3 regions of the Sodalis sp. RH24 genome follow, and region 1 is predicted to be linked to each of the others. Evidence: riboswitches for the same ligand, from Rfam matches in the RefSeq annotation. Region 1 holds a riboswitch; each other region holds the start of a gene.
What was found. Region 1 has a riboswitch for thiamine pyrophosphate ahead of thiB (thiamine ABC transporter substrate binding subunit). Riboswitches for the same ligand answer to the same signal wherever they lie in the genome.

Region 1 (9,783 bases):
CGTGCTGGCGGTCATCGGTAAAACCGGCTCCGCCGGCGGTACCGGCCATGTGGTGGAATTCTGCGGCGAGGCGATCACCTCCCTGAGCATGGAAGGCCGCATGACGCTGTGCAATATGGCGATAGAAATGGGCGCCAAGGCCGGTCTGGTGGCGCCGGACGACACGACTTACGCCTATCTGCAGGGCCGCCAGTTCGCGCCGAAAAGCGATAACTGGCTGCAGGCGGTCGCCTACTGGAATACCCTGAAGTCCGACGACGACGCGGTCTTCGATAGCGTGGTCACCCTGCGCGCCGACGATATCGCTCCGCAGGTCACCTGGGGTACCAATCCGGGTCAGGTGATTGCCATTAACCAGATAATCCCGTCGCCCGACTCGTTCAGCGATCCGGCGGAACGCAACTCCGCCGCCAAGGCGCTGGCTTATATGGATTTGCAGCCCGGCATCCGCCTGACCGACGTGGCTATCGATAAAGTGTTTATCGGTTCCTGCACCAACTCGCGCATCGAGGATTTACGCGCGGCCGCCGCCGTAGCCAAGGGGCGCCGCGTCGCCACCGGCGTACAGGCCATCGTGGTGCCGGGTTCCGGACCGGTCAAGGCCCAGGCGGAAGCCGAAGGCCTGGACAAAATCTTTTTGGACGCCGGCTTTGAATGGCGTTTACCCGGCTGCTCCATGTGCCTGGCCATGAATAACGATCGTCTTAACCCAGGCGAGCGTTGCGCATCCACCAGCAATCGTAATTTCGAAGGGCGCCAGGGTCGCGGCGGCAGAACTCATCTGGTCAGTCCGGCCATGGCGGCGGCGGCGGCGGTTACCGGTCATTTTGCCGACATTCGCGAATTGAATTAAGGAGACAGTTTTATGGCAAAATTTACCCAACATACCGGGCTGGTGGCGCCGTTGGATGCCGCTAACGTGGATACCGACGCCATTATTCCGAAACAGTTTTTACAAAAGGTCACCCGCACCGGTTTCGGCCAGCATCTGTTTAACGACTGGCGTTTTCTCGACGACGCCGGCAAGGTGCCCAATCCCGACTTTGTGCTGAATAAACCGCGCTTTCGCGGCGCCAGCATTTTACTGGCGCGGGAAAACTTCGGCTGCGGCTCGTCGCGTGAACATGCGCCTTGGGCGTTGGCCGATTACGGCTTTCAGGCGATCATCGCGCCAAGCTTTGCCGATATTTTTTACGGCAACAGCTTTAACAGCCAACTGCTGCCCATTACGTTGTCGCCGCAGCAGGTGGATGAACTGTTCCTCCTGGTCGCGGCCAATGAAGGCATCACCTTCACGGTGGATTTGGAACACCAGCGGGTCATTGCCGGCGAGAAGAGCTATCCGTTCGAGATCGATGCGTTTCGCAAGCATTGCATGATCAACGGGCTGGACAGTATCGGACTGACGTTGCAGCATGAAGGCGCGATTGCGGATTATGAGGCGAGCCAGCCGGCGTTTTTGCACTAAGTGTCGATTGCTGGCGACGGCGTGGGTACGCTGGGAGCAGGTTTCTCTTGCCGCTAGCAGCGGCGTTCCCTGTTGCCTAGTGCAGGCAAGCGACAAGAGGGATGCTAGCCCATCCCTCTTGACTCCCGGGCTTCCGGCAGATCGTGCGCCGCTGCGCGGTCCCTAACGTCACAATATCCCGTCTTATGGACCGCACGGGACGCGCTCCCGGCGCGACCCTTAGCTTTCGCCGCTCCCGGCGGCTCATCCAGCCGGGCATTGTGCCGCCAGCGCACTTTATGCCGGTACAACGTCAAAACCAACGTCTGTAATTAAAAAGTCTTTATTTGAACGCCGGGAATTTGTACGCCGGTAACTTAAATGCCGGGAATTTGTACGCCGGTAACTTAAATGCCTGGAATGTGAACGCCGGTGATAAGGGGAGCGGCCCTTTGGCCGGCATTGAGCGCGCTGACGGAGCCGGTTCCACCGGCACGAGCCGCAGGACGCGGCGAGAGGCCCGTTCGCGCCGGGAGCGCGTACGGGCCGGTGCGAAAAGGTGGATCCGGCGCAGGAAGGTACCGCTTGCGGCGCGCGATCTGCCGGGAGCGCGGGGTCAAGGGGATGGCGCGACTGCCATCCCCTTGTCGCTTGCCAGCGCCCGGCTCAACATATAAAACCAAACTTACGGCAAGCGAAAATACCGCAGGACTTTTATATCACCCCCCGCCACGAGACATCACATCCACTCCCGGTATTCTTCCTCGGACTGGGAGTCTATATGCCATTGGGTTACCTGTAACAACAGCGCCATACGCTGTCCGCTGCGGCCCCTGTCGGGACGGATCACGCCGCGCCCGCAAATGGCGGTAAAATAATGCTGATAAAACCGGCGCAAATTGGCTATTTTCATCGTTACAATCCCTATTCTGCCCTTTCGACACGACCAGTATCGGCTTAAGATACCGGAAGAAAAACAGATGACTTTTTAAGGAGTGTTCCTCTTTTATGTCCTCGCCACGCCTGCAGCAACAATTTATCCGCCTGTGGCAAAGCTGCCAGGGCAAGACACAGGAAACCACCCTGAACGAACTGGCGCAGGCGCTGAGCTGTACGCGCCGGCATGTGCGTACGCTGCTGAAAACCATGCAGGAAATGGGCTGGCTGCAGTGGCAGGCGACAGCCGGGCGCGGCAAGCGCTCGCAGCTGACCTTTCACTATACCGGCCTGGCGTTGCAACAGCAGCGGGCGGAGGATCTGCTGGAGCAGGATCGCATCGAGCAGTTGGTCCAACTGGTGGGCGATAAGGACAGGGTACGCCAGATGCTGCTTTCCCATCTGGGCCGCAGCTTCCGCCAGGGCAAGCACATATTGCGGGTACTGTATTATCGCCCGCTGCTGAACCTGCTGCCCGGCAGCCCTTTGCGGCGTTCTGAGAACCACATCGTGCGGCAGATTTTCAGCGGCCTGACCAAAATAAATGAGGAAAATGGGGAACTGGAAGCGGACCTCGCCCATCATTGGCAGCAAATTTCGCCGTTGTTATGGCGCTTTTACCTGCGTCCGGCGATCCATTTTCATCATGGGCGGGAACTGACGCCGCAGGATGTGTGCAGCTCGCTGCTGCGCCTGCGGGGAAATCCGCTGTTTTGCCATATAAAAGCTGTCTCGTCCGCCATCCCCAATACCGTTGATGTCGCCCTGACCGCCGCGGACGACTGGCTGCCCTGGCTATTGGGCAGCGTGCCGGCCATGATTTTGCCGCAGGAATGGGAGACGATGCCGGACTTCGTCCGCCGTCCCGTCGGCACCGGACCCTATGCGGTGATCGACAACCGGGAAAGCTTATTGAAGATTCGCGCCTTTGATGATTATTTCGGCTATCGCGCACTGATTGATGAAGTGAATATCTGGATCTTGCCGGAACTCACCGCCGAGCTGAGCTATTCCGGCGTCCAGCTCCAGGCGGATAACAGCACCCCGGGTCAATTGGAAACCCGGCTGGAGGAAGGCTGCTATTTCCTGCTGTTTGATGCCCGTTCGCCGCTGATGCAAAACGATGATACCCGCCGCTGGCTGAGTGAAAATATCGATCCCATCGCCATGCTGACCGAGGCGGGATCGGCCTACCAGCATTACTGGTCGCCGGCCTACGGTATCCTGCCGCGCTGGCGCCATAGCCGGGTCGCGCAACCGCGGCCAAGGCCCGCGGAGCTGCGCAGCATCACCCTGACGGTTTATCGCGCCCATTCGGAATTCGATGATCTTTGCCGCGCGCTCGGTGCGGTGCTGGCCCGGCAGGACATCGCGCTGGTGATCAATACCGTGGATTATGCCGCCTGGCATAACGGTGAGGCCGAGAGCGATTTATGGCTCGGCAGCGCTAATTTTTACCTGCCGCTGGATTATTCCCTGTTCGCCAGCTTTTACGAGATGCCGCTGATGCATCATTGCCTGCCGGCCGACCTTAACGACGCGCTGGAGAAATGGCGCGGCAAGGGCCTGTCCATGGCGCAATGGTGCCAATCGCTTATCACCGGCCATCGCCTGCACCCGCTGTTCCATCATTGGCTGATTCTACAGGGCCAGCGCAGCATGCGCGGGGTCAGGATGAATACGCTGGGATGGTTTGATTTCAAATCCGCCTGGTTCGCCCCGCCGGACCCGCAAGACCCGCAAGACACATAAGACACGTAAGACAGGCTGTTAAGCCAGGGATAAAACCATTACACTTGCATCTGTTCTCAACGGGGTGCGAAGCGTCCGGCATAGCGTTAGCCGGCGCGCAAGCTGAGAGTATACCCGTCGAACCTGATCCGGCTAATACCGGCGAAGGGATTTGAGAGTGCGTCCCGCTGCCGCCTCAAACGCCTTTGCCGCCTTTTTTTTCCAGGAGCGCAAAGTGTTGAAAAAATGGTTACCCTGCCTGCTATTGCTCGCCGCCGCCCCGGCGTTGGCAAAACCCGTCCTGACGGTTTATACCTATGATTCCTTTGCCTCCGAATGGGGCCCGGGGCCGGCGATAAAAACCGCCTTTGAAAAAGACTGTGGCTGCGAGCTGAAATATGTCGTGCAGGAAGATGGCGTCGCCCTGCTCAACCGTCTGCGCATCGAAGGCAAGAACAGCGACGCGGATGTGGTGCTGGGCCTGGATAACAACCTGCTTAAGCCCGCGCAGGATACGCATCTCTTTACGGCGCATAACGTCGATACCGCTCATCTGATCTTGCCGCAGGCGTGGCATGATCCCATCTTCCTGCCTTTTGATTACGGGTATTTTGCGTTTGTCTATGACAAGAACAAGCTGAAAAATCCGCCCAAAAGCCTGCATGAGCTGATAGACGGGCCGCAGGCGCTGAAAATCATTTACGAAGATCCGCGCACCAGTACCCCGGGACTGGGCTTATTGCTCTGGGTGCAGCAGGTATATGGCGATAAAGCGCCCCAGGCCTGGCAACGGCTGGCGAAAAAAACCGTTACCGTGCCCAAGGGCTGGAGCGAAGCCTATGGCTTATTCCTGAAAGGAGAAGCGGACATGGTGCTCAGCTATACCACGTCGCCGGCCTATCATATCAACGAGGAAAAGAAGGATAACTATGCGGCGGCGACCTTCAGCGAAGGCCACTATCTCCAGGTCGAGGTGGCCGGACAATTAGCCGCCAGTAAAAATCCGCAGTTGGCGCAGCAGTTTATGCGTTTTGTCGTTTCCCCGGCTTTCCAGCAGACCATTCCCACAGGCAACTGGATGTATCCGGTGATCAAAACCGCGCTGCCGGCCGGCTTTGACGTATTGCCGGCCAAGACGCTGAATTTCAGCGCGGATGACGTGGCGGCCAAACGCGGCGCGTGGACCCAGGATTGGTTGCGTTCCGTCAGCCAATGATGCCTGGCCGATGATACCGCGCTGGTTATGGCCGGGACTGCTGGCCGCGCTGATGCTGACGGCCGTGGCCCTGACGGCGGTCGGCGCCTTGTGGCTGAACGCGCCGACGCTCCAATGGCGCGACGTGCTGTCGGACAGCTATCTGTGGCATGTCCTGCGTTTTACCTTTTGGCAGGCGCTGCTGTCGGCGCTGCTATCGGTGCTGCCCGCCGTTTTTTTGGCGCGGGCGCTTTACCGCCGGCGGTTTCCGGGACGCCTGCTGTTGCTGCGCTTTTGCGCCATGACGCTGGTGCTGCCGGTGCTGGTGGCCGTGTTCGGCATCCTGAGCGTGTATGGTCGCCACGGCTGGCTGGCGCAGCTATGCCTCTGGCTGCATATTCCCTACGGTTTTTCACCCTACGGCCTGCGGGGGATCCTGCTGGCCCATGTATTTTTTAACCTGCCGTTGGCCACCCGCCTGTTGTTGCAGGCGCTGGAAGGCATTCCGGTGGAGCAGCGCCAGCTGGCCGCGCAGCTGGACATGGCGGGCTGGCATTTCTTCCGCATTCTTGAGTGGCCTTATCTGCGCCGTCAACTGCTGCCTGCGGCGGCGCTGATATTTATGCTGTGTTTCGCCAGTTTTGCCACGGTGCTGTCGCTGGGCGGCGGACCGCGGGCGACCACCATTGAGCTGGCGATTTACCAGGCCTTAAGCTATGACTACGATCCCGGCCGCGCGGCGCTGCTGGCCCTGGTGCAAATGATCTGTTGCCTGGGGCTGGTCTTGTCCAGCCAAGGGCTGACCCGCGCGTTTCCCGTCGGCGCGACGCATTTTTCCCAGTGGCGCAATCCCGGCGATAATCTGGCGCGCCGTTTGACCGACGCGCTGGTTATTGTCCTGGCGCTGGCGCTGCTGGCGCCGCCCCTGCTGGCCGTGGTGGCCGGCGGTGTCAATACGGGCATGGCGCGGGTCCTGTCGCAGCCGGCGCTGTGGTCGGCATTACTGACGTCGCTGCGCATTGCCCTGGGCGCGGGCCTGCTGTGCGTGGCGCTAACGCTGATGCTGCTATGGAGCAGCCGCGAGCTGAGGCTGCGTCAACGTCCCTGGTCCGCGCAGCTGCTCGATCTTAGCGGCATGCTGATCCTGGCGATGCCGGGCATTGTGCTGGCCACGGGTTTCTTCCTGATCGCCACCCATACCCTGGGATTGCCCCGTTCCCCCTATGCATTGGTCATACTGACCAATGCGCTGATGGCCATTCCCTACGCCCTGAAAATTCTGGAAACGCCGATGCTGGACCTGGCGGAAAGGTATTATCGTTTATGCCTGTCCCTGGATATGCGCGGCCTGACGCGGCTACATTGGGTGGAATGGCGCGCGCTGCGCCAGCCGATTGGCCGCGCCATGGCATTCGCCTCTATCCTGTCGCTGGGTGATTTTGGCGTGGTAGCGTTGTTCGGCAATGAACATTTCCGGACCCTGCCGCTCTATCTTTACCAGCAAATCGGCGCTTATCGCAGCGAGGACGGGGCCGTTACCGCGCTGTTCCTATTGGCGCTGTGCTTTTTACTATTTACGCTAATCGAGAAACTCACGGGGCTGCATGATAAGACTGGATAAAGCGACCTATCTTTACCAACATTTGCCGATGCGTTTTGACCTGCGGCTGGCGGCGGGAGAAAAGGTCGCCGTCCTGGGCCCCAGCGGCGCCGGCAAAAGCACCCTGCTCAACCTGATAGCCGGTTTTCTGCCCCTGCACAGCGGCAGCCTGTGGTTAAACGGCCAGGATCACAGTGCCACCCCGCCCGCCCGGCGCCCCGTCTCCATGCTGTTCCAGGAGCATAACCTGTTCGCTCACCTGACGGTGGCGGAAAACATCGGCCTTGGGCTGCATCCGGGGTTGGCGTTGACTCCGGCGCAACGGGAAGCGTTAAATGCGGTGGCGGCACAGGTAGGGCTGGAGAAACTGCTGGACCGCCTGCCGGGGCAACTGTCCGGCGGGCAACGGCAGCGGGCGGCCCTGGCGCGTTGTCTGGTGCGCGACCGCCCCATCCTGCTGCTTGATGAGCCGTTTTCCGCGCTCGACCCCGCCTTGCGTGTCGATATGCTGCAACGGGTGGACGACGTGTGCGCCAGCCGCGGCCTGACCCTGTTAATGGTATCGCACAACCTGGATGACGCCGTGCGCATCGCGCCGCGCACCCTGCTGATTGTCGATGGCCGCATTTATTACGACGGCCCGACCGCGCGCCTGGCGAGCGGCGAAGCCGGCGAAGCCGCCGTCCTGGGTATTGCGCCGCACGCGCCGGACCCGAGCCCGCGGTTGGCCGGAGAGGATTAACATCACCGATGCCCGGCGCCGCATAATGACGCGATGGCTTCTCGTGCTGGAATAAGATCGCGGCAAATAGCCAAAAATAGCATTCTTGAGCCGATTCACATTTTGCCAAATAAATTGTTACTATTATGAGATAGAATTAAATGCCGCCTGGAAATGCCGCAGAGCATCCATTGGTAAGGGCTTATTGTTGCACCCCAGTGGTTACAGGCATCGGCAGTAATAGCATTTTAATTATGTTGTACTAATGAACGTATTTGTAAACAGCTTATCGTCAATGCTGGGGAAACTCATATATAAAATAATCAAGATACGGCAGAAAAGCGTCATGCGTTTTCGCATGCCGCCTGGTAATGCCCGCAATTTACGAGTAGTGATTTTTATCGCCAGCGTTTCAGCCCGCCTATAAGGGAGTTGGGATGCTGGCCTTTCACGCCAAAAAGCCGCCATCCGGCCCCATCCCGGTATCACCCCACTGAATACCCCGCGCACAACATCATGATTATATTGTCAAACATATTACACCACCCCCCATTACGTTTTACAACCACTGCTGTTACGTCCCTCCGCGGCGGAAGAAAAACCGGCCTGCGCTTTTGCTGGTCGCCGTTTTTTCGCCACACATAAGCTTTTTTTTATTATTATCCATGTTTTTTTCTTTGAATTTAATGAAAAATAAGAAATTACTTATAAATAGCATTTTAAAGTTAAGATAATTTAACATTAGAATAAATATTGACTTGCTTCACACTATTATTTGAGAATGTTGTTTGATTTATTGCAATTAGAGTTTATATTAAATAAAAATCATATATAAAAATCACTTATTAAACATCCACTTCGATTATTGTATATTGAGTACAATCTGCATTAAGTTTTAAAGAATCTTATTTAACACAGCTGAATTTAACTTTACGCGACAGTAGGTCATGCACCCTGCGCAAGAAGGGACAATAGTGACTGTCATCTTTTTCTCATTAAAAATTTATGCAAACCATTAATTTAAACATCAGGAGAAACTGAATCACCGCGGCAGCAATGCCTTTGTGCAAATTTTACTTCTTATCAGACCAAACATCATAAATGACGGGATGATTCGTCAACCGTCAAATACGATTTTATTATCGGGGGTTAACTATAATGAGTGACAAAATTCTTAAAAAAATTGACTTCTTTGCCCAGCAGGGCGTCAAATACACTAACATCGTGTTTCAACTTAAACGAAACAATGCCGGCGCGTATTACTTTTCAGAAGCGCAAAAAATTGAGCACGAGCTCAAATTTAACTTTGAAACCATGGGAGTTTCCCCTTTATTTGACATATCCGGCAGTCCCCGTGATGATGCGGCCAAAGAAATGAATAAAACATTTGGCTTGGATCGCTATTTCAAAATCAAATTTTTTAATGAGAATGTCAACGCTGTTGAATATATTAATGAAATACTTCATGCCATTGCGCTATTCAGCTCAGTCGAGACGGTTTATCCCACTACCGAACCCGTATCGCTACGGGGCGCAAGAAGTTATAACGCTCTTCACACCGAGCAACCCACCCTTGATGATGAGCCCAAAACGCTTAACGGCGTGGAAAATTATAACTTCGTCCCTTTACAATATTATCTTTGGCCTGCCCGGCATTGTTTCAATAGCTTCAGGCTCGGCGGTGTCGACGGCACCGCCGGTCTAAGTTACGCCGGGGGCAGGGGCGAAAATGTCACCATCATTACCAACGAGCCTGATGCCTGGTTCACCGGTCATAATAACCTTCCTCCGGAGCGCGCTATTGTCGAAGGCGCCGTCACCGTCGGCTGCGACAATACCGCGTCCGTGGGAGTGATGGCGGGGCTGGAGCTGGGGTATGGCATTATGGGGATCGCCAGCCGGGCTAAGGTGGGTTATGCCGCCCGGGGCCTGCAATATCTCTATAACCTTTATCACCGTCTTAAGGCGGGAGACGTTATCCAAATAGGTATGCAGCATCAAGGAGGAAATAGATCTTATTATAATCAGGAATGTTATCTTCCGGTCGAATTTGAACCTGCCTGGTTTGATATGATCTCCGCGTTAACATCCAAAGGTATCCACGTTATTGAGGCGGCGGGGAATGGCGCGATTAATTTAGACCATCCGATACT
Region 2 (9,783 bases), 800 kb from region 1:
GCACGCTGCGCCATGGGTTCAAGATAAGGCAGCGCCGCCGGTGACAGCAGCGCCATGAAATCCTGCCGGTCCAGGCGCGGGGCATTCAGCGCCCGCTCCACGTCGCGCGCGGTCTTGGCGTGGATTTGCAGTCCGGCGTCGTCCCAGCCGAGCCGGCGCCAGTGGTCAAGAAAAGATGTCATCAGGCCACCCCCTCTTCCTGGGGATGGCGCAAAAATCCGGTTAGCGGGCTGGTGGCGCTGGCCTGGGTTAGCGTGGCGGCAAGCCCGGCCTCGCGCGCCAGGGCGCCGGCTTCCAGCGCCAGCCTGAACGCGCCGGCCATGGCCACCGGGTTGCGGGCCACGGCGATGGCGGTATTGACCAGTACCGCGTCGGCGCCCATTTCCAGCGCTTCCAGGGCCTGGCTGGGGGCGCCGATACCGGCGTCCACCACCACCGGCACGCCCGACTGTTCAATGATAATGCGCAGGAAATCGCGGGTGATCAAACCCTGATTGGAGCCGATCGGCGAACCTAGCGGCATCACCGCCGCACAGCCGGCCTCCTCCAGACGGCGGCATAATACCGGATCCGCGCCGCAGTAGGGCAAGACCACAAAACCTTCGCGCACCAGCTGTTCGGCCGCTTTCAACGTTTCGACCGCATCGGGCAGCAGGTATTTCATATCCGGATGGATTTCCAGTTTTATCCAGCGGGTGCCCAGCGCCTCGCGCGCCAGGCGGGCGGCGAACACCGCCTCCTCGGCGGTTTTTGCGCCTGAGGTATTGGGCAGTAACTTTACCCCTGCCTGGCGCAGGGCGGGCAGGATGGCGTCATTACCGCCGCGCAGGTCCACCCGGCGCATCGCCAGGGTGACCAATTGGCTGCCGGACGCGGCGATGGCTTGCCGCATTAATTCCGCGGTGGCGAATTTACCGGTGCCGGTAAACAGCCGGGACGTAAAAGTGGTATCGGCAATGGTTAACATGGTCAGCCTCCGGCAATGGCCTGGAAAAGTAAGATATCGTCGCCCTCGTTTACCGGCTGTTGGGCCCACCGGCTACGGGGAATAATGGTTTGATTGACCGCCAGCGCGCTGCCCTCGGGCGGGTGGCCGAGCAGCTCCAGCATGTCCAGCAGCGAGGGCGTGCCTGAAAGCGCGACGGGGGTATCGTTAAGGGTAATGTTCATAGCGCCTCTTCCCGCTGAACCGCCGCGGCGCACACCGGACAGCCGGCCGCGCGGGACAGGCGCAGGGTGCGCCAGTTCATCGACTTGCCGTCGAACAGCCGCAGCTGGCCGTCCAGCGTAGACGGCATGCCGCACAGGATTTTGATCGTCTCCAGGGCCTGCATGGCGCCCATGATGCCGACCAACGGCCCGAGCACGCCCGCGGTGCGGCAATTACGCCGCGGCTCGACGGCGTCGGGAAACAGGCAGGCATAACAGCCGTGCCGGTAGGGCGGCCGCAGCACCAGCAACTGACCGCTGAACCCCACCGCGCTGGCGCTGACCAGGGTTTTCCCCCGGCGGATACAGGCGGCATTGATGTCGTGACGGGTCTGCATATTATCACTGCAGTCCAGTACCATATCGGCCAGCGCCACCGCCTGATCGAGGTCATCCCCGGCCAGGCGCCGGCTCAGCGCGACATAATGGCCCAGGGGATTAAGCGCCTGCAGCTGCCGTAGCGCCGCCGCCGCCTTGGGCCGGGCGATATCCCCGGTGCGATAAAGGATTTGGCGCTGGAGATTGCTCACGTCCAGTTTATCGTCGTCGGCCAGCAGCAGCGTGCCGACCCCGGCGGCGGCAAGATAGAGCGCCGCCGGCGAACCCAGGCCGCCCAGTCCGGCGATCAGCACGGTTGCTGCGCTCAGATGCTCCTGGCCTCCGGGGCCTATCTCCTCCAGCAGCAATTGGCGGCTGTAGCGCAAAAAAGCCTGGTCGCTAAGCATTGCGCACCTCCCGGCCTTCGATTTTCCGCAATAACGTGGCGGTCGCCTGCCGCCAGTCGGCGGCCTTGGTGATGGCGCTGACCACCGCGATGCTGCCGACGCCGCAGCGCAGCACGTCGTCCACCCGATCGATACCAATACCGCCGATGGCCACGGTGGAGATGCCGGGCATGCCGGCCACCAGGCGTTTCAGTTCCGCCAGGCCCTGCGGCTGTGACGGCATGGCTTTGGTCTGGGTAGGGAAGATATGGCCGAGCGCGATATAGGATGGCTGTAGCGCCAAAGCGCGGGCCAGTTCGCTATCGTCGTGGGTGGAAAGACCGAGTCGCAATCCGGCGCGCTGGATGACGGCCAAATCCGCCGTAGCCAAATCCTCTTGTCCCAGGTGCACGCCATAGGCGCCGTGTTTAACCGCCAGCCGCCAATAATCGTTGATGAAAATCCGGGCGCGGTATTTCCGTCCCAGCAAAATCGCGGCCTCGATATCCGGTTCGACCCGGTCTTCCGGCTGGTCCTTGATGCGCAACTGCAGCGTGGCGACGCCGGCGTCCAGCAGCCGGACCAGCCATGCCAGCGAATCCACTACCGGATAGAGCCCGAGCCTGGGCTCGGTCGCCGCAAAGGGCGCGTCGGGCGCGATCATTTCGCCACCCCCGTATCCTCAGGCGCAAGATAGATTTCCCCGCCGCTGGCGCGAAACGCCGACGACATCTCCGCCATGCCGCTTTCCCGTACCTCAATCGCCTGGGCGGCGGCATAATCCCTGACCTCCTGGGAGATTTTCATCGAGCAGAATTTCGGACCGCACATGGAGCAAAAATGGGCTACTTTGCCGGATTCCTGCGGCAGCGTTTCATCGTGATAGGCGCGGGCGGTGGCCGGATCCAGGGCCAGATTAAACTGGTCCTCCCAACGGAATTCAAAGCGTGCCTTGGACATGGCGTTATCGCGTATTTGCGCCCCGGGATGGCCTTTGGCCAGATCGGCGGCGTGAGCGGCGATTTTATAGGTAATAAGCCCCTGCTTAACATCTTCTTTGTTCGGCAGGCCCAGATGCTCTTTCGGCGTGACGTAGCACAGCATCGCACAGCCGAACCAGCCGATAAGCGCGGCGCCGATGCCGGAGGTAAAATGGTCGTAACCCGGCGCGATATCGGTGGTCAGCGGCCCCAGGGTATAAAACGGCGCTTCGTGGCAATGCTCCAGCTGTTCGGTCATGTTGCGCCGGATCATCTGCATGGGAACATGGCCAGGGCCTTCGATCATCACCTGCACGTCGTACTCCCAGGCAACTTTGGTCAATTCGCCCAGGGTATAGAGTTCGGCAAACTGCGCTTCGTCGTTGGCATCATGGATGGAGCCGGGACGCAGGCCGTCCCCGAGGGATAATGAGACGTCGTAGTCGGCGCAAATCTGGCAAATATCGCGAAAATGCTCATAGAGGAAGCTTTCCTGGTGATGCGACAGGCACCATTTGGCCATAATGGATCCGCCGCGCGACACGATGCCGGTCAACCGTTTGGCGGTCATCGGCACGTAACGCAACAGCACGCCGGCATGGATGGTAAAATAGTCCACGCCCTGTTCCGCCTGCTCGAGCAAGGTGTCGCGAAAGCATTCCCAGGTCAGGTTTTCCGCCACGCCGTTGACTTTTTCCAGCGCCTGGTAGATGGGCACCGTGCCGATGGGCACCGGACTGTTGCGCAGGATCCACTCGCGGGTTTCATGGATATAGCGGCCGGTGGACAGGTCCATCACCGTATCCGCTCCCCAACGGGTCGCCCAGACCAGCTTCTCGACCTCTTCCTCAATGGATGAACTGACGGCCGAGTTGCCGATATTGGCGTTGACCTTGACCAGGAAATTGCGGCCGATAATCATCGGCTCCGACTCCGGATGGTTGATATTGGCGGGGATAATGGCACGACCGTCGGCCACTTCCCGGCGCACGAACTCCGGGGTAATATCCGGCGGCAAATGCGCGCCGAAGCTCTGGCCGGGATGCTGTTGCAGCAATACGTCGCCGCGGATGCGTTCGCGGCCCATATTTTCCCGCAGGGCGATAAACTCCATTTCCGGCGTAATGACGCCGGCGCGGGCATAATGCAATTGCGTGACGCGCCGGCCGGGTTTGGCGCGCCGCGGCGTATGGCTGGGGGCGAAACGAACCTCATCCAGGCCCTCGTCGGCCCGGCGTTCGCCGGTATAACGCGAGCTTAGGCTGTTCAACGCCTCGCTGTCCCCGCGCTGTTCAATCCAGCCCGAACGCAGGCGGTGAAGGCCGGCGCGCACGTCTATCTCTGTCGCCGGATCGCCATAGGGTCCGGCGGTGTCGTATACCGGCACCGGCTCGTTTTCTTCGTAGCGCGGCGTTTTGCCGTTGCCGCCGATAAGCGTGGGGCTAAGCGCGATCTCCCGCATCGGCACCCGGATGTCGGCGCTGTTGCCCTGGAGATAAATACGCCGGGAGTTGGGGAAGGCTTCGCCTTTCAGACGATGGATGAATTCCTGCGCCTGGGCGCGCTGCTCACGGCGGGAAGGGGTGGTTTTGGATAACGACATAGCAATTCCTCACAATAAACGGGAAAATTGCTTGTCAGGAGCGCTACGGGAGTAATGAGGCCGGGCTTTGAATTTAGAAAAATAGACTATAAATCAAAGCGTTGCTTTACTCTTGTTCCCTTCGCAGGTATTAACCCGATCAGGTTCCGCGGATCCCGAATTAACGGTCTCAGCCTGGCGTAATGTACGCGCTAGGCACTCCGACAAGATATAGCGGCCCGTGAAGGACCGGTTACGACTTACTGCTTACCGCAAAATTACGCCAGACGCGATACGTCCGGATTATTGGCGGCCGGCACCGAGGCCAGGTAGTCCGCTTTATATTCCAGCGCCTGCTGGATCAGTTTGTCCTCCAGGGCAAAACGCGTGGCCAGGGCCTCGCCCACGCCGGAAAGCGCCTGTTGGAACTCCATACAGTTATCATGATCGATGGCCGTTTCCAATTGGCTATCATAAAATGCCATGATTTGTTTGGTATTTTCCTGCAACGCCGGATACAACTGGGTACTGATGATTCTTTTGCTGCTGCTGGTATCGTCCGCGTCCTGAACGATACGATCGTAGATATGGAAATGGCCGGCGGAAAGGTAGTCCACCAGTTTATGGCAAAAGTCGTCCAGCGCGTTTTCGTCCAGGGGAGTATGCTTTTCTTTATTGGGCTTAAGACCGATGAGATGGTAATACGCAATGAGCAACTTCCTGCGGGCCAGTATCCACTGATCGATCAGTTCGTTACTGCCGCCAACGCGTTGAGCCAGAATGTCCAGCTGGTTTAGCATGATTGACTCCGATGTAATAAAGTAACGCTGCGTTACTCATCAATTAAAGCTAATTTCTAGCTTGCCAGTGAATAAGAGGTAGTGCAACTAAAATGGAACAAGAACTCAACGGTAGCGAAAATGGCTGGTGGATCGTCAGCCAGGACAGCAAATTGTGGTTACCCAAGGGGGAACTGCCATTTGGAACGGCATCGGCCTGGTCACTTCAAGGATTGACAGCGACGCTTATCGGCGAATGGGAGGGGTCGCCCGCCTGGCTGGTACGCCACGCCATGCCCCGGGATATGGGCTCGGTGCGCCAGATCATCGATAGCGACCCAGGCTTGTTCCAACTGGCGGGCCGGGGCGTGCAACTGGCGGAGTTTTATCGTTCCCATCGCTATTGCGGCTACTGCGGCCATGAGATGCGCGTCAGTAACCGGGAATGGGCCTGCCTGTGCGATCATTGCCATGAACGGTATTATCCGCAAATCGCGCCCTGTATTATCGTGGCGATCCGCCGCGGCGACGATATCCTGCTGGCCCAGCATACCCGCCATCGCGGCGGCATTTACACGGTGCTGGCCGGTTTTGCCGAGGTGGGGGAAACCCTGGAGCAGACCGTGGCCCGCGAGGTCATGGAGGAGACGCGGATTAAGGTGAAAAACGTCCGTTATGTCACCTCGCAGCCCTGGCCTTTCCCGCATTCGCTGATGATGGCGTTTATGGCGGAGTACGCCGGCGGCGAAATCACCCCCGATCATAATGAAATCCTTGATGCCGGCTGGTACCGTTATGACGCGCTGCCCCTGCTGCCGCCGCCCGGCACCGTGGCCAGGCGCTTAATTGAGGACACGGTCGCGCTCTGCCGCGCCGATCGGGAAAATGACGGCCCGCATGCTACACTCCATTCATAACTGCAAGGGAATCCTGTATGCATGAACTGAAGAACGACCGCTATCTGCGCGCCCTGCTGCGCCAGCCTGTTGATGTCACGCCCGTATGGATGATGCGCCAGGCCGGGCGTTATCTGCCGGAATATAAAGCCACCCGCGCCGAGGCCGGTGATTTTATGTCACTGTGCAGGAATGCCGAACTGGCCTGTGAAGTGACCTTGCAGCCGTTGCGTCGTTTTCCGCTTGATGCCGCGATCCTGTTTTCGGATATCCTGACGGTTCCCGACGCCATGGGACTGGAATTGTATTTTGAACAGGGGGAGGGGCCGTGCTTTGCCCGTCCGATTACCTGTAAAGCCGACGTGGAGCAGTTGCCGATACCGGATCCGGAGGTGGAGCTGGGGTATGTGATGGACGCCGTACGTACCATCCGGCGCAACCTGCGCGGAGAAGTGCCGCTGATTGGCTTCTCCGGCAGTCCCTGGACCCTGGCCACCTATATGGTTGAAGGCGGCACCAGCAAAGTCTTCACTAAAATCAAACAAATGATGTACGCCGAGCCGCAGACGCTGCATTTATTGCTCGATAAGCTGGCGGCGAGCGTAACGCTGTACCTGAACGCCCAGATTCGCGCCGGGGCGCAGTCGGTGATGATCTTTGATACCTGGGGCGGCGTGCTGACCGGCAGCGGCTATCTTGAGTTTTCCCTTGATTACATGCAAAAAATCATCGACGGCCTGCAGCGGGAGCATGAAGGCCGCCGGGTGCCGGTAACGCTGTTTACCAAAGGCGGAGGCCAATGGCTTGAAGCCATGGCGCAAACCGGTTGCGATGCGCTGGGCCTGGACTGGAGCACCGATATTCAGGCGGCGCGCCGTCGCGTGGGCGATAAGGTCGCGCTGCAGGGCAATATGGATCCTTCGGTGTTGTACGCGCCGCCGGCGCGTATTGAACAGGAAGTGGAGTCCATTCTGGCCGGTTTCGGCCGGGGTGAGGGGCATGTCTGCAATCTGGGGCACGGTATCCATCAGGACGTGCCGCCGGCACATGCGGGCATTTTTGTTGAGGCGGTGCATCGCCTGTCGCGCCCCTATCATCTGTAAAGACTGGTGAAAAAGGTGGAAAAAACATGGATATAACAGCATTGCGCGCCGAGCAGGTCGCCACCGCCAGTAGGGTCATACGCCATGACGATTTCGCTTTTTCCACGCCCGCGATAATCGCCGGCGCCGATGTGGGGTTCGAACAGGGGGGCGACGTTACCCGCGCGGCTATCGCGCTGCTGCGTTTTCCGTCGCTGGAGCTTATCGAATACCGCATTGCCCGTGTAACGACCACCATGCCTTATATTCCGGGTTTTTTGTCGTTTCGCGAGTATCCCGCCCTGCTGGCCGCCTGGGAACAGCTGAATCAGCGGCCGGATTTGCTGTTCGTCGATGGCCATGGTATTTCCCACCCGCGCCGTCTGGGCGTCGCCAGCCATTTTGGCCTGTTGGTCGACCAGCCGACTATCGGCGTGGCTAAGCGCCGGCTGTGCGGCCGGTTTGAGCCCTTGAGCGATGAGGCGGGCGCCAGGGCGCCGCTGATGGATAAAGGCGAACAGCTTGCCTGGGTATGGCGCAGCAAGATCCGCTGCAATCCTTTATTCATCTCCACCGGCCATCGCGTCGGCATGGACACTGCCCTGTATTGGGTACAACAATGCATGCGCGGCTACCGCTTGCCGGAGCCTACCCGCTGGGCGGATGCGGTGGCCTCTAATCGCACCGCGTTTAAACAGTGGGAGCAGGGGCGCGGCGAACCGGACTTTTTCGACCTGGAATAGGGTAACCGGCTAATTTCAGGTACACTGCGACGCAGATTAAGAGTAATGGAATAGCGCGATGTTACGTAACCCGATACATTTACGTCTGGAAAAGCAGGAAGCCTGGCAGCACGTCATTTTTATGGCGTCGCTGTGTGAACGGATGTACCCCAATTATCAACTGTTCTGCGTACAGACCGGCTTTGGCGACCCTGCCGTCTACCGGCGTATTCTCGACCTGGTTTGGGAGACACAGGTTGTTAAAGATGCTAAGGTCAATTTTGATTTACAATTGGAAAAGCTGGAAGAATGCATTCCCGCAGCGGATGATTACGATTTTTACGGCGTTTATCCGGCGATTGATGCCTGTGTGGCCCTGAGTGAATTATTGCACTCGCGGCTGAGCGGTGAAACGCTGGAGCATGCCGTCACCGTCAGCGAAACCTCTATCCGCACCGTGGCCATGCTGGAAATGACCCATGCGGAGCGGGAAATGACCGAAGAGGAGCTGAATGCCCTGCCCTCGATTGAAGAGGAATGGGACATTCAGTGGGAAATTTTTCGCCTGTTAGCTAATTGTGAAAACCGCGACGTAGAATTGATCAAAGGGCTGCGCGCAGACCTGCGCGAAGCCGGAATTAGCAATATTGGAATAATTTTACAGCAATAAGGCAATAAAACGTGATTTAAGACCTGTTTTGCCATGTCTTAATACTTCACATCTGCACCCCGTCTGGTCTACATTTGGGGGGGCATAAAAAAAGTGGCTATCGGTGCGTGTTTGCAGGAGAGTGCCGTATTCCGGCTTATCCGTCGTACTCGATGCTTAGCAAGCGATAAACACACTGTAAGGATAACATATGAACAAGACTCAACTGATTGATGTAATTGCTGATAAGGCCGATCTTTCGAAGGCGCAGGCGAAGTCGGCTCTGGAATCCACTTTGGCAGCAATTACCGAGTCTCTTAAAGAGGGTGATGCAGTACAATTGGTTGGTTTCGGTACTTTCAAAATTAATCATCGCAACGAACGCACTGGCCGTAATCCTCAGACCGGTAAAGAAATCAAAATCGCCGCGGCCAATGTTCCGGCATTTGTTTCTGGCAAGGCTCTGAAAGACGCTGTTAAGTAACCACCGTGTGTTGGTGAAAAGATTAAGCATAGGGGCAACCGTGCCCCTTTTGTTTTTGCGCCGGTGCGGTTGGCTCGGGCTGCTGGCCTGTCTCCTCACGGCATGCGGTTCGCATTCCAAGGCGCCGCCTGCGTTCACCGCCAGCGGTTATGTCGCCGATCGGGGCGCCATGCGCTTATGGCGTAAAGACGACGCGGCACAGCAAACGGTCAATATCGTCAGCGTCTACAGCCCCTATCAGGGCGAAAATACCATCATTACCCGCTATCAATTCCTCCATGACGACGTGCGCCAGATTAACCGGACGCAAAACGGCGCACATCCGCAAACCGTGCAAATCCGCTTTGACGATCAGGGTAATCCCAGCTATATGCAGCGTCAGCGCGATGGGCTGCGTGAAAAACTCAGTGATGACGAACTGGCGTTGTATCAGTTTGAAGCCAGGCGACTGCTGGATGTCAGCAGCACGCTACGTGCCGGACAGGTAAAGCTGATGCAGGGGATATGGCGCGACGGCGTGATAGCCACCTGCGACGGCAAAACGGCGCGGCCTGATTTTGACCAGCGCTCGGCCTCGTGGATTGCGGCGCGCGCCCAACATTCCACCGGACAACTGGGCATCGCCTGGCTGGAGGCACCGGAAGGGACGCAGCTGTTACTGGTCGCCAATGAAGACTTCTGCCACTGGCAACCTAA
Region 3 (9,783 bases), 2.5 Mb from region 1:
GAAATTCAGCATTGGTCATCCGGAAATTAGAATTGGGTCACAATACGTACCGGGGGCAAAGCGTATAATGCGCTTGCTGAATCAAAATGCAAAACAATGACCCAGCCTCACCAGGAACCACCTCTTTCGCCAGCTCATCCTCCCTTGAGCTGGCTTTTTATTTGGCGAAAAGCCCCTTCATGACGCATTATCATTTCTGTATGAAAACCCCTACTTCAAGGAAAGGCATTGATGCAATCAGCCATGGCAACCACTCCCGCCTCACTGCTTATCGTGAACGGCAAAAGCGCGGGTAACGAAGAGCTCAGACTGGCGGTGGAGCAGCAACGCGAAGCCGGTTTTCCGCTGCACGTGCGCGTTACCTGGGAGCATGGAGACGCGCAGCGCTACGTCGAGGAAGCCGTTCGCCTGCGGGTGGACACGGTCATCGCCGGCGGCGGCGACGGCACCATTAACGAAATCGCCAGCGCCCTGGCGCTGCTGCCGGCGGCGCGCCGCCCTTGCCTGGGTATCCTGCCGCTGGGCACCGCCAACGATTTTGCCCTCAGCTGCGCCATTCCCCAGGAGCTGGATAAAGCGCTGATGCTGGCCATTAACGGCAAGGCGGTGGATATCGACATCGCCCAGGTTAATCACGATCGTTATTTCATCAATATGGCCACCGGCGGCTTCGGCACCCGCATCACCGCCGAGACGCCGGCCAAGCTGAAATCCGCCCTGGGCGGCGCGTCCTATTTTATCCATGGCCTGCTGCGCATGGATACCCTGAAAGCCGACAGCTGCGCAATCCGCGGCCCGGGCTTTAACTGGGCGGGCGAGGCGCTGGTTATCGGTATCGGCAACGGCCGCCAGGCCGGCGGCGGGCAGGCGCTTTGCCCGGACGCGCTGATCAACGACGGCCTGCTGCAGCTGCGCGTTTTCGCCTCGGAGGCGCTGCTGCCGATCCTCCTCAACAGCCTGACCAGCGATGAGCAAAACCCCCATGTCATCGCCGCTTCTCTGCCCTGGCTTGAAATCGAGGCGCCGCATGAGGTCACCTTCAACCTCGACGGTGAGCCGCTGAAGGGAAAAAAATTCCTGATTACCATCTTGCCGGCGGCGCTGGCATGCCGTCTGCCGCCCCTTTGTCCGCTGCTGGCCTAGGGGAACCGGCCATGTCGCCGCCAGTGATTTGATCTTACGCACATTTTCGACAGTCCGGGACGACACGCGCAAGAATTTGTATAACAACTTAGGGTAATCTATAGGCTATGTAGCTGTTTCAGGAAGTTATCATGCAAGCATTTTCACCCGCCCTGCCCGCGCCGCAAACGCTTTACTACAGCGCCGGGGAAGCCCATCCCCTGGAGACGCTGACGGAAAAAAGCCTGTGCGACATGGTCGAGGATATGAAAGTCACCCAGAGTGACAAAGAACATTATATTACCGGCTGGATGGGGCCCCACAGCGTGGTGGTTATCCATAACTACCGCGAAAAGCGCGGCACCTCCAACGGTTTTGTGTTGACCAAAGAGAACCAGTACCGGCTCAGCGTGCAATCCATTGAGTTCCGCATCCCGAAATTAATCCTTTGGCTGTCGCTGCGCCGCAATCCGCGCACCATGACGCTGATTACCTACAATACGCTGGGCGATATGGTCAGCCCGCTGATGCAGTTTCGCAATATGACCGATAAGCCTGTCAAGCGCATGCTGGAGCAGGACTGGCAGGCGCTTAACGACTATATCGGCATGGCCTGCTGGCAGTTGGAAAACGGCAATCCGCTGTGGCATCAGTTGCTGCAGACGTTAACGCCCGACACGCTATCAGGCTTGATCAACGCGCCGGTGTTCAGCGAAAAACGACTGCAAAAAGACGGCGAGTACGAAGGTTTCTGGGCCGGGAATGTCTTTATCGGCCGCTGTCTCGGCCCTTATCCGGCGCTGCAATTATTATGGCGCGATGAAGACAACCAGATGCAGCCGGGGTATATCTATACGGCGGTACCGGAATACCGGGGCGGCACTCCCCTGCCGTCATTGCGCATCCGCCCGCACCGCGGCGAGAACAGTTATTTGCTCAACGCCTTCGACGCCCGACATCTGCACGACGCCCGCTCGCTGCTTAACTTTGCCCAGGGCATTCTCACCGGAATGTCACCACCACTGGTGGAAATGATGGACCGGCCCGATCCCCTGCCCGACCTGTAGATCATCCGCATGCAGCAGCGCCTGCTGCAGCCAGGCTTTGGCCGCCGCGAGCGTTTGCGCCCAGTCGTCATGCAGCGGACGCAGGGCCGCCAGCGCGGCGGAGAGCGTGCAACCGGTGCCATGGGTATGCCGGGTGTTCACCCTGACGGCGTCGAAACGCCGTTCGTCCGTGGCGGTGATAAGCCAGTCGGGACTGGAGTCGCCATGCAGGTGGCCGCCCTTCATCACCACCGCCTGGCAGCCGTAGGCCAGGAGTTCCCGGCCCTGCCGGCGCATTTCCTCCTCGCTGGCGGCGGCGCGGCAGCCCAGCAGCGCCGCCGCTTCCGGCAAATTAGGGGTGATGATGGACGCCAGCGGCAATAAGACATCCCGCACGGCGCTCACGGCATCCGGCGACAGCAGGAAATCGCCGCTTTTCGCCACCATCACGGTATCGAGCACCACATAGGGTATGGGATATTGCCGCAGTTTTGCCGCCACCGTCCGCACGATGTCCGCCTGCCCGAGCATGCCGATTTTAGCGCTGTCGATACGCAGGTCACCGAGCACGGAATCCAGCTGGGCGGCGACGAATTCAGCGCTGATAGGATAGATGGACTGCACGCCGCGGGTATTTTGCGCCACCAGCGCGGTGATGACCGTGGCGCCATAGGCGCCAAGCGCCGAGAAGGTTTTTAAATCAGCCTGGATACCGGCGCCGCCGCTGGGATCGGTGCCGGCGATACTGAGCAGGTTATGGCAGCGCTTCATGGTATATCCTCCTCCTGCAGGCCGTACAGCCGGTCGAGGAAGCCGACGGCAAAGCTGCCCGGACCCGCCGCGTCCCGGGCGGTTAACCGCCCGGCCAGCGCCATGATCCTGCAGGCGGCGGCCAGATGCTGCAACCGATCGCCCGGCAGGGCGCAAAACGCCGCCGCCACGGCCGATAAGGCGCAGCCAGTACCGGTGACGCGCGTCATCATGGCGTCGCCGTCGGTCACGGACCAGACCCGATCGCCGTCGGTGATAAAGTCCACCCGGCCGGTAACCGCGACCAGGGTGCCATAGTCCGCGGCCAGCCGGCGGGCAAAAGGCAGGGCGAGGCGGGAGTCGTCGGCGCTGTCCACGCCGCGGCCCAGGGCCGGCTGCCCGGCCAGCGCCAGGATTTCCGAGGCATTGGCGCGAATGGCGGCGGGTTTTAACGGCAATACGCCCCGGGCGAATTCAGTACGGAAGGTTAATGCGCCCACGGCCACCGGATCCAGCACCCATGGCGTGCCGGCCTGATTGGCCGACGTAATGGCGGCCATCATCGCCTCGGCCCGCGGCGCGGTCAGCGTGCCGATATTCACCAGCAGCGCATCGGCCATGGCGGCGAACTGAACCGCCTCACAGGGTTCGATCACCATGGCCGGGGCGGCGCCGACGGCCAGGAGCGCATTGGCGGTAAACGCCTGTACCACGTCATTGGTCATACAATGGACTAATGGCTTGCGCTGGCGCAGCAGGGTAAGGGAAGACGCGGCGGCTAAGCCGGGCAGTTCGGCAGGTTCGGTAATCATAGCGCTCCCAGCCGGCGCTGAGGAAGACGGACCCGGCGGGACAACAGGCCGTGACTTCCCTACGCTGGCATTATCCAGATCAGGTCATACGGGTAAAATCTCAGTCCGGCGCACAGCGGCGGACACCCCGAGTCAAGTGGCATGATTATCCGGCGGGCGGGAGAAAAGATCAATGGTGAGTTTGCCGGCGGAGCCTGGTCCCTCCGCCGGCGTCGATCTCATAAACACAATTATCAGCAGACTTAATAATAAGGCGATGATCAGGGCCGCTGGGGACTGACCAACATCCGGCCGTAACAAGCGTCCCCGCAGAATTGCGCACCCGTGGCGCCGGTGGACGTCAACCACCACTGCGCACTCTCCCCGGCCCCCTCCAGGCGGGCAAATCCCGCCTCGGCCAGCGCGCTCAACCGCCCGGCCAGCCAGAGATCGTCTTTTATCGGCGGGGAAAAGCGCCAACGGGGCTCAGCATGACAAAACATTGGCTTATTATTCATGAGATCGATTAAAATTATTTTATGGAGATGCTCAGAGGAATATGCCGTTAATGAAAACAAAGCTAATAAATTAAAAAGACAGAATCTAATCATGCCTACCTTCAACAGCCAGAAGAATCACCGGGCAATGATAGCATCAAATTTCTCGCGGCAACGCCTGCATCTTAAACACTATATAAATGATTGCAAATATATTGGCAACGCTGTCCATTTTAAGCCGACAGCATAATAAAACTCCCACAGATGGACAGGGTTGTGATCACGTTGCGCGAAATGATAAATGGATAGTTAACCAAATAATTTAAGTTCCGTGGCCCGGCTGATGGCATGTTTTGCATTCGTAACGCCTAGCTTATCAATAATATTTCTGATATGAAATTTTACCGTTCCCTCGCGTATTGCCAGGATGGTCGCGACCTCGCCATAGGTTTTTCCGACACTGGCCCAGAATAATACTTCTTTTTCCCGGGGAGACAGCGCCTGGACGTGTGATCTCTCGCCATGGGACGTGGCGTTGGGCAACGTATTTTGCATAAAGTTCAATACCTTATCATGAGTGCTAATCAGCAGCATCTGCAGTCTTTCTTTGTTTTGCTCAATAAAATGATAAAAGTCCTCCTTTCCCTGGCGGTTGCTGATGCTTAATGTAGCCAGGTTGTTATCGCAATCATGCAACGTAAAAGTGTAGCCGCTGTCAAGCCGGTAATATTTTGACAGCCTGAAAAAGCTATGCTCTTGTATTATCGACGGATTATCAGGCCAAAAAAAAGGGGTGAATTTCCGGCAGGCGATGAGCATCACCGGGTCGATTTTTTGATAACCGTAACTGCGGTATTGATTCAGCCAGCCGCTGGGGTAGTCGGATATTATATAGGCTGGGAAGTTATCGCTTTTATTCATCATAAAGTAGGCAAAACAGAACGCGTTGGCGTTCTTGAATATCTGCTGAAGATAAAGTTTGATTTCTATTTTCATCGTTTGGATAAAGAAATCTTGATTATTCTCTAAGGGTTTTTCCATAAAATATGCCTGCCATATTAACTAACACTCATCATTTATTATCCATAAGGGGTAATAAAGAGCAGTTTCAACATGTAATACCGGTGGGATTTTGGATAATATAAGAGGCAGGCTATGGATGCAACCTCTAACAGTTTTATCAATCATTGCGGCGTTAATGACTGCCGCCCAGGGCTTGCGCCACCCTCATACCGGTGTTTAAGACGGTGTATCCTCAGCGGCATCCCGCGTTTATATTAATCTAGTTTAAGCTTCAGCTAGATGCGACCGGATAATAATCGCGATCGCCTGCCGGCGGACCGCACCGCGCCGGCACCGCATCCTTTACCGCCTGGAAATAATAAGCACAATATTATTTATTCCATCTATAAGTTAAACTTGATACTGAGAAGGTAACAAATCAATAAGTTAACTAAGGTTTAAGATGAAAAAAGAGGATGTGGTTGTCAGGGATTACCGGGAAGCGGATCGTCCTTTTCTGCGTACTCTCTATCTGTCGGCACGCAAGACCGGCTGGACCTGGCTTGATAACCGTCAGTGGCGGCTGGAGGATTTTGACGGCGCCACGTTCGATGAAAAGATCATCGTCGCCGAAATACAGGGCCATATTGCCGGTTTTGCCTCGCTTTGGCTGCCGGACAGCTTTTTGCATAATTTGTTTGTCGATCCTGCCTGGCAGCGCCGCGGGGTAGCCACCGCGCTGCTGACGGCGTGCTATCCGCTCTGCCGCGGCACCATGGCGCTTAAATGCCTGCAGGAGAATGTGGGTGCGCAGCAATTCTATCTGCGTCACGGCTGGACGATTATCTCATCCGGTGTTTCCGAGCACGGCAAATATTATCTGATGCACCGCAGGATCCGGCAGCAGTAGCCAGGCGCGCCCGCGCCGCGTTTTCGTGGCCGCTGCCCCCGTCTTGGGGTTACAGGACGATGCGCGGGCGTCTGTTGCCGTGACGATTTATTCTTCTGTGCGGCTTTTCCTGGCGGCCATGTATGTGCATAATACACATATTATCCATTTGAACCCGGTTGCCATCGGGGATGGCCGGATTCGCGCCCAGGGGTGAAACGGAATGAAAGCAGCGATCGTAACAACGGCGGGCCAGCCCCCCGTCTACGGAGACTTCAGTGAACCAGCGCCCGCGCCGGGCAAAAGCCTGATCCGCGTCAGCGCGTCGTCGCTGAGCCACATCACCAGGAATCGCGCGTCGGGCGCGCATTACAGCGCCGACAGCGCGCTGCCGTTTATTCCCGGCATCGATGGCACCGGCATCACGCAAGACGGCCGGCGCGTCTATTTTCTGTTGCCGGTGCAGCCTTACGGCGCCATGGCCGAGCAATGCCTGGTGGACGCGGGCCATTGCATCGCCCTGCCGGACGACCTGGACGAGGTTTCCGCCGCCGCCATGGCCATACCGGGCATGTCGTCATGGGCGGCCCTGGTGGAACGCGCCCGGCTGCGCGGGGGTGAAACGGTGCTGATTAACGGCGCCGCCGGCACGTCCGGCCGCCTGGCAATCCAGATTGCCCGGCATCTCGGCGCCGGGAAAATCATTGCGACGGGACGCCGGACCGCATCGTTCGGCGATCTCCGCCGTCTTGGCGCCGACGTGACGATTCCGCTGGTCCAGAATTTGAACGCCCAGGAGCAGGCCTTTACGCACGAATTTCGCCAGGGCGTCGATATCGTGCTGGATTATTTATGGGGGGTTAGCGCGCAAACGCTGGCCATCGCCGCCGCCAAGGCCGGTCCTGAGGGCGTACCGATTCGTTTTGTGCAAATCGGCTCGTTAAGCGGGGCCGATATCACCCTGCCGGGGGCGGCGTTGCGGTCGTCCGCATTGCAGCTGATGGGCAGCGGCATCGGCAGCGTGCCGTTTCCGCGCATGCTGGCGGCCATCCAGGGCGTGCTGGCGGCGGCCCCGGAGGCCGGTTTTGCCATCGCGGCGCAATCCATGCCGCTGGCGGAGGTCGCGCGGGCCTGGGCCGCTGATAACGACGGCGCGCGCATCGTATTGCGGCCCTGAAAGCCCGTTCAGGGTCATTGCCGAACCTGTTAGTCGATATACCCGTATAACGTCACTACTTTACCCCTACGGCCGGAAAGCCGATAGTAGCTCTTCGCCCATACCTCTCTGGAGAAGCTATCATGCGTGTCTTTGTTACCGGCGCTACGGGGTTTATCGGCTCCGCCATTGTCAGGGAACTGATCGCCGCCGGCCATCAGGTGCTCGGTCTCGCCCGCTCGGAGGCCTCCGCCGGGTCGCTTATCGCCGCCGGCGCCCAGGCGCATCGCGGCAGCCTGGAAGATCTGGACAGCCTGCGCGCCGGGGCGTCCCTGTCCGACGGCGTCATTCATACCGCCTTTATCCACGACTTCACCAAAATGAAGGAAAATTGCGTGATAGACCGGCGCGCCATCGAGGCGCTCGGCGCCGCGGTCTCCGGCAGTGGCCGCCCCCTGGTGGTCACCTCCGCCACCGGGCTGATGTCGCTCGGCCGTAGCGCCACCGAGGACGATGTCCCGGCGGCCGGCCCCGATGCGATACCCCGGGTCGCCTCGGATAACGCGGTGGCCGCGCTGGCGGCGCAGGGCGTGCGCGTCTCGCTGGTACGCCTGCCGCCTTCGGTCCATGGTGAGGGCGATCATGGCTTTGTGCCGCTGCTGATCGGCATCGCGCGCGAACGGGGCGTTTCAGCGTATGTGGACGAGGGCCTTAATCTTTGGCCCGCCGTGCACCGGCTCGACGCGGCGCGTTTGTTCCGGCTGGTGCTTGAACAAGGCGCTGCGGGCGCCCGCTATCATGCCGTCGCAGAAGAAGGGGTGCCGTTTCGCGCGATCGCCGAGGTTATCGGCCGCCGCCTGGGCCTGCCGGTCGTCGCCAAGACCGCCGGTGAAGCCGCCGCACACTTCGGTTGGTTCGCGCACTTCGCCGCGCTTAACAGCCCGGCCCTGAGCCGGCAGACCCGCGAACAGCTGGGCTGGCGGCCGGAGCAGCCTGGACTGATTGCCGATCTCGACCACCCACGCTATTTTTCCTGACCGGCACGGCGGTTTTCGGCCGGTGATCAGGAAGAAGCCGGTATGTTTTGGGCTTCGCCGGCGAGCAGATGGCGCCTGGCGCTCGCCATAATCTCATCCGAGAGCGCCTGCCCTTTTGTGGCCCGGGCCAGCACCAGCGCCCCGACCAGGGTGGCCATCTCAGCCAGTGCGGCTTCCCGCGCAGCGCCGGCATCGCCCTCTTCCCGCCCATCGGCAAGCAGGGCAATCAGTTTTTCCAGCCCCTGGAGAAACGCCAGGCGCACGGGCTTGTCTTGCGGCTCACGGGCGACATCGGTGGCCAAGGCGGCCAGCGGGCACCCCGTTGCCACCGCCGTCAGGTTCTGCGGCGCGAGATATCCCTCAATCAGCGCGGCGTGCGCCGCGGCGGGGTCCCCGGTTCCGTCCATGCGCGCATGCCAGCGCTCAACCGAATCCCCGAAGGCCTTGGCGCAGGCAATGGCGGCCAGTTCATCCTTCGACGCAAAATGCCCGTAGAACCCGCCATGCGTCAAGCCCACCGCGCCCATCAGATCGGCGACGCTGACGCGCAGGCCCTGTTCACGGAACAAACGTGACGAGGCGTCTACAATGGCGACGCGGTTGCGTTCGGTTTCGGCTCTTGATACCCGCGGCATGGCAACTCCCACTATGGCATATACATTATCAGCATCATCTATTATAGCCCTGGCAGCTATCCGGCGCTACACTGTTTGCCCCTGCCCGCGTGTTTCACTGTGAAGGAGAGAGCCCATGCCTTATCTGCAACTTGATGTAAACGGCCATTATGCCACGCCGGATAAGCAGCGCCTGGCCGCCAAACTCTGCGCCACCTATGCCGATATGATGTCCGTCGATATCCGGCGTATCAGCATCGCCATCCGGGAATTGGGCGCAGGCGGCGTCTGGCGTATTACGGCGGCCGATAGCGCGCCGGAGCCGGTTTCGGTGCTGATGCTGGACATCCGCAAAGGCCGGTCGGCCGACCAGCGCATGGCGGTGGCCAAGGCGCTTTGCGCGCACTGTGTCGAAATACTGGGACTGCGCGCGGATCGGCTCAACGTCGAGTTTACCCAGCATGACGGCGACGAGATGTATCACCCGCAGCTGGGCGGCTACAGCCCGGATTGGGAGCCAGGCCAACGCTAGGCGGCAGACAATTTGTCGGCGCTATTGCGCAGCGCCCGCGCAAAGACGCGCCAGAACGCCTGGGGATATTGCGGCGAAGGCTTTCCGCAAGCTGGCGCCGTTGGCCGGGCGCTACATTTCCATAACGATCTTGCCGAAAGCGCCGCGGTCGAGATGATCGAGCGCCGCGGCAAGATCAGCCAGCGGATAGCGGGTATCGATCACCGGTTTAAGGCCCGTCCGGTCGACGGCCCGGACCAGATCCTCCAGCGCGCGGCGATGGCCGGTGCCTATACCCTGGATGCTGACATCCTTAAGCATCAGCGGCATGGCCTGAGCCGACACCTCGAACCCCTCCAGCGCGCCAA

Region 2: it holds a riboswitch for thiamine pyrophosphate, as region 1 does, so the genes downstream of both, thiC (phosphomethylpyrimidine synthase ThiC) here and thiB (thiamine ABC transporter substrate binding subunit) in region 1, are expected to answer to the same signal.
Region 3: it holds a riboswitch for thiamine pyrophosphate, as region 1 does, so the genes downstream of both, thiM (hydroxyethylthiazole kinase) here and thiB (thiamine ABC transporter substrate binding subunit) in region 1, are expected to answer to the same signal.

The regions. Positions count from the first base shown of each region.
Region 1 covers NZ_CP178729.1:2,505,534-2,515,316, forward strand. Annotated here, with positions in the region: gene leuC (3-isopropylmalate dehydratase large subunit) at 1-853, shown strand, start outside; gene leuD (3-isopropylmalate dehydratase small subunit) at 866-1,468, shown strand; gene sgrT (glucose uptake inhibitor SgrT) at 2,187-2,360, opposite strand; gene sgrR (HTH-type transcriptional regulator SgrR) at 2,456-4,135, shown strand; TPP riboswitch at 4,186-4,303, shown strand; gene thiB (thiamine ABC transporter substrate binding subunit) at 4,350-5,330, shown strand; gene thiP (thiamine/thiamine pyrophosphate ABC transporter permease ThiP) at 5,341-6,930, shown strand; gene thiQ (thiamine ABC transporter ATP-binding protein ThiQ) at 6,914-7,651, shown strand; gene ACL2XG_RS11535 (S8 family serine peptidase) at 8,789-9,783, shown strand, end outside.
Region 2 covers NZ_CP178729.1:3,302,195-3,311,977, reverse strand. Annotated here, with positions in the region: gene thiH (2-iminoacetate synthase ThiH) at 1-182, opposite strand, end outside; gene ACL2XG_RS15040 (thiazole synthase) at 182-967, opposite strand; gene thiS (sulfur carrier protein ThiS) at 970-1,170, opposite strand; gene ACL2XG_RS15030 (HesA/MoeB/ThiF family protein) at 1,167-1,934, opposite strand; gene thiE (thiamine phosphate synthase) at 1,927-2,577, opposite strand; gene thiC (phosphomethylpyrimidine synthase ThiC) at 2,574-4,496, opposite strand; TPP riboswitch at 4,596-4,709, opposite strand; gene rsd (sigma D regulator) at 4,754-5,275, opposite strand; gene nudC (NAD(+) diphosphatase) at 5,368-6,171, shown strand; gene hemE (uroporphyrinogen decarboxylase) at 6,189-7,253, shown strand; gene nfi (deoxyribonuclease V) at 7,280-7,975, shown strand; gene ACL2XG_RS14995 (YjaG family protein) at 8,034-8,624, shown strand; gene hupA (nucleoid-associated protein HU-alpha) at 8,815-9,087, shown strand; gene ACL2XG_RS14985 (DUF1481 domain-containing protein) at 9,128-9,783, shown strand, end outside.
Region 3 covers NZ_CP178729.1:5,054,418-5,064,200, reverse strand. Annotated here, with positions in the region: gene yegS (lipid kinase YegS) at 244-1,143, shown strand; gene ACL2XG_RS23030 (hypothetical protein) at 1,275-2,189, shown strand; gene thiD (bifunctional hydroxymethylpyrimidine kinase/phosphomethylpyrimidine kinase) at 2,136-2,939, opposite strand; gene thiM (hydroxyethylthiazole kinase) at 2,936-3,730, opposite strand; TPP riboswitch at 3,770-3,870, opposite strand; gene ACL2XG_RS23015 (hypothetical protein) at 3,991-4,212, opposite strand; gene ACL2XG_RS23010 (helix-turn-helix transcriptional regulator) at 4,516-5,247, opposite strand; gene ACL2XG_RS23005 (N-acetyltransferase family protein) at 5,672-6,118, shown strand; gene ACL2XG_RS23000 (quinone oxidoreductase family protein) at 6,321-7,274, shown strand; gene ACL2XG_RS22995 (SDR family oxidoreductase) at 7,397-8,290, shown strand; gene ACL2XG_RS22990 (TetR/AcrR family transcriptional regulator) at 8,317-8,925, opposite strand; gene ACL2XG_RS22985 (hypothetical protein) at 9,041-9,436, shown strand; gene ACL2XG_RS22980 (zinc-dependent alcohol dehydrogenase family protein) at 9,548-9,783, opposite strand, start outside.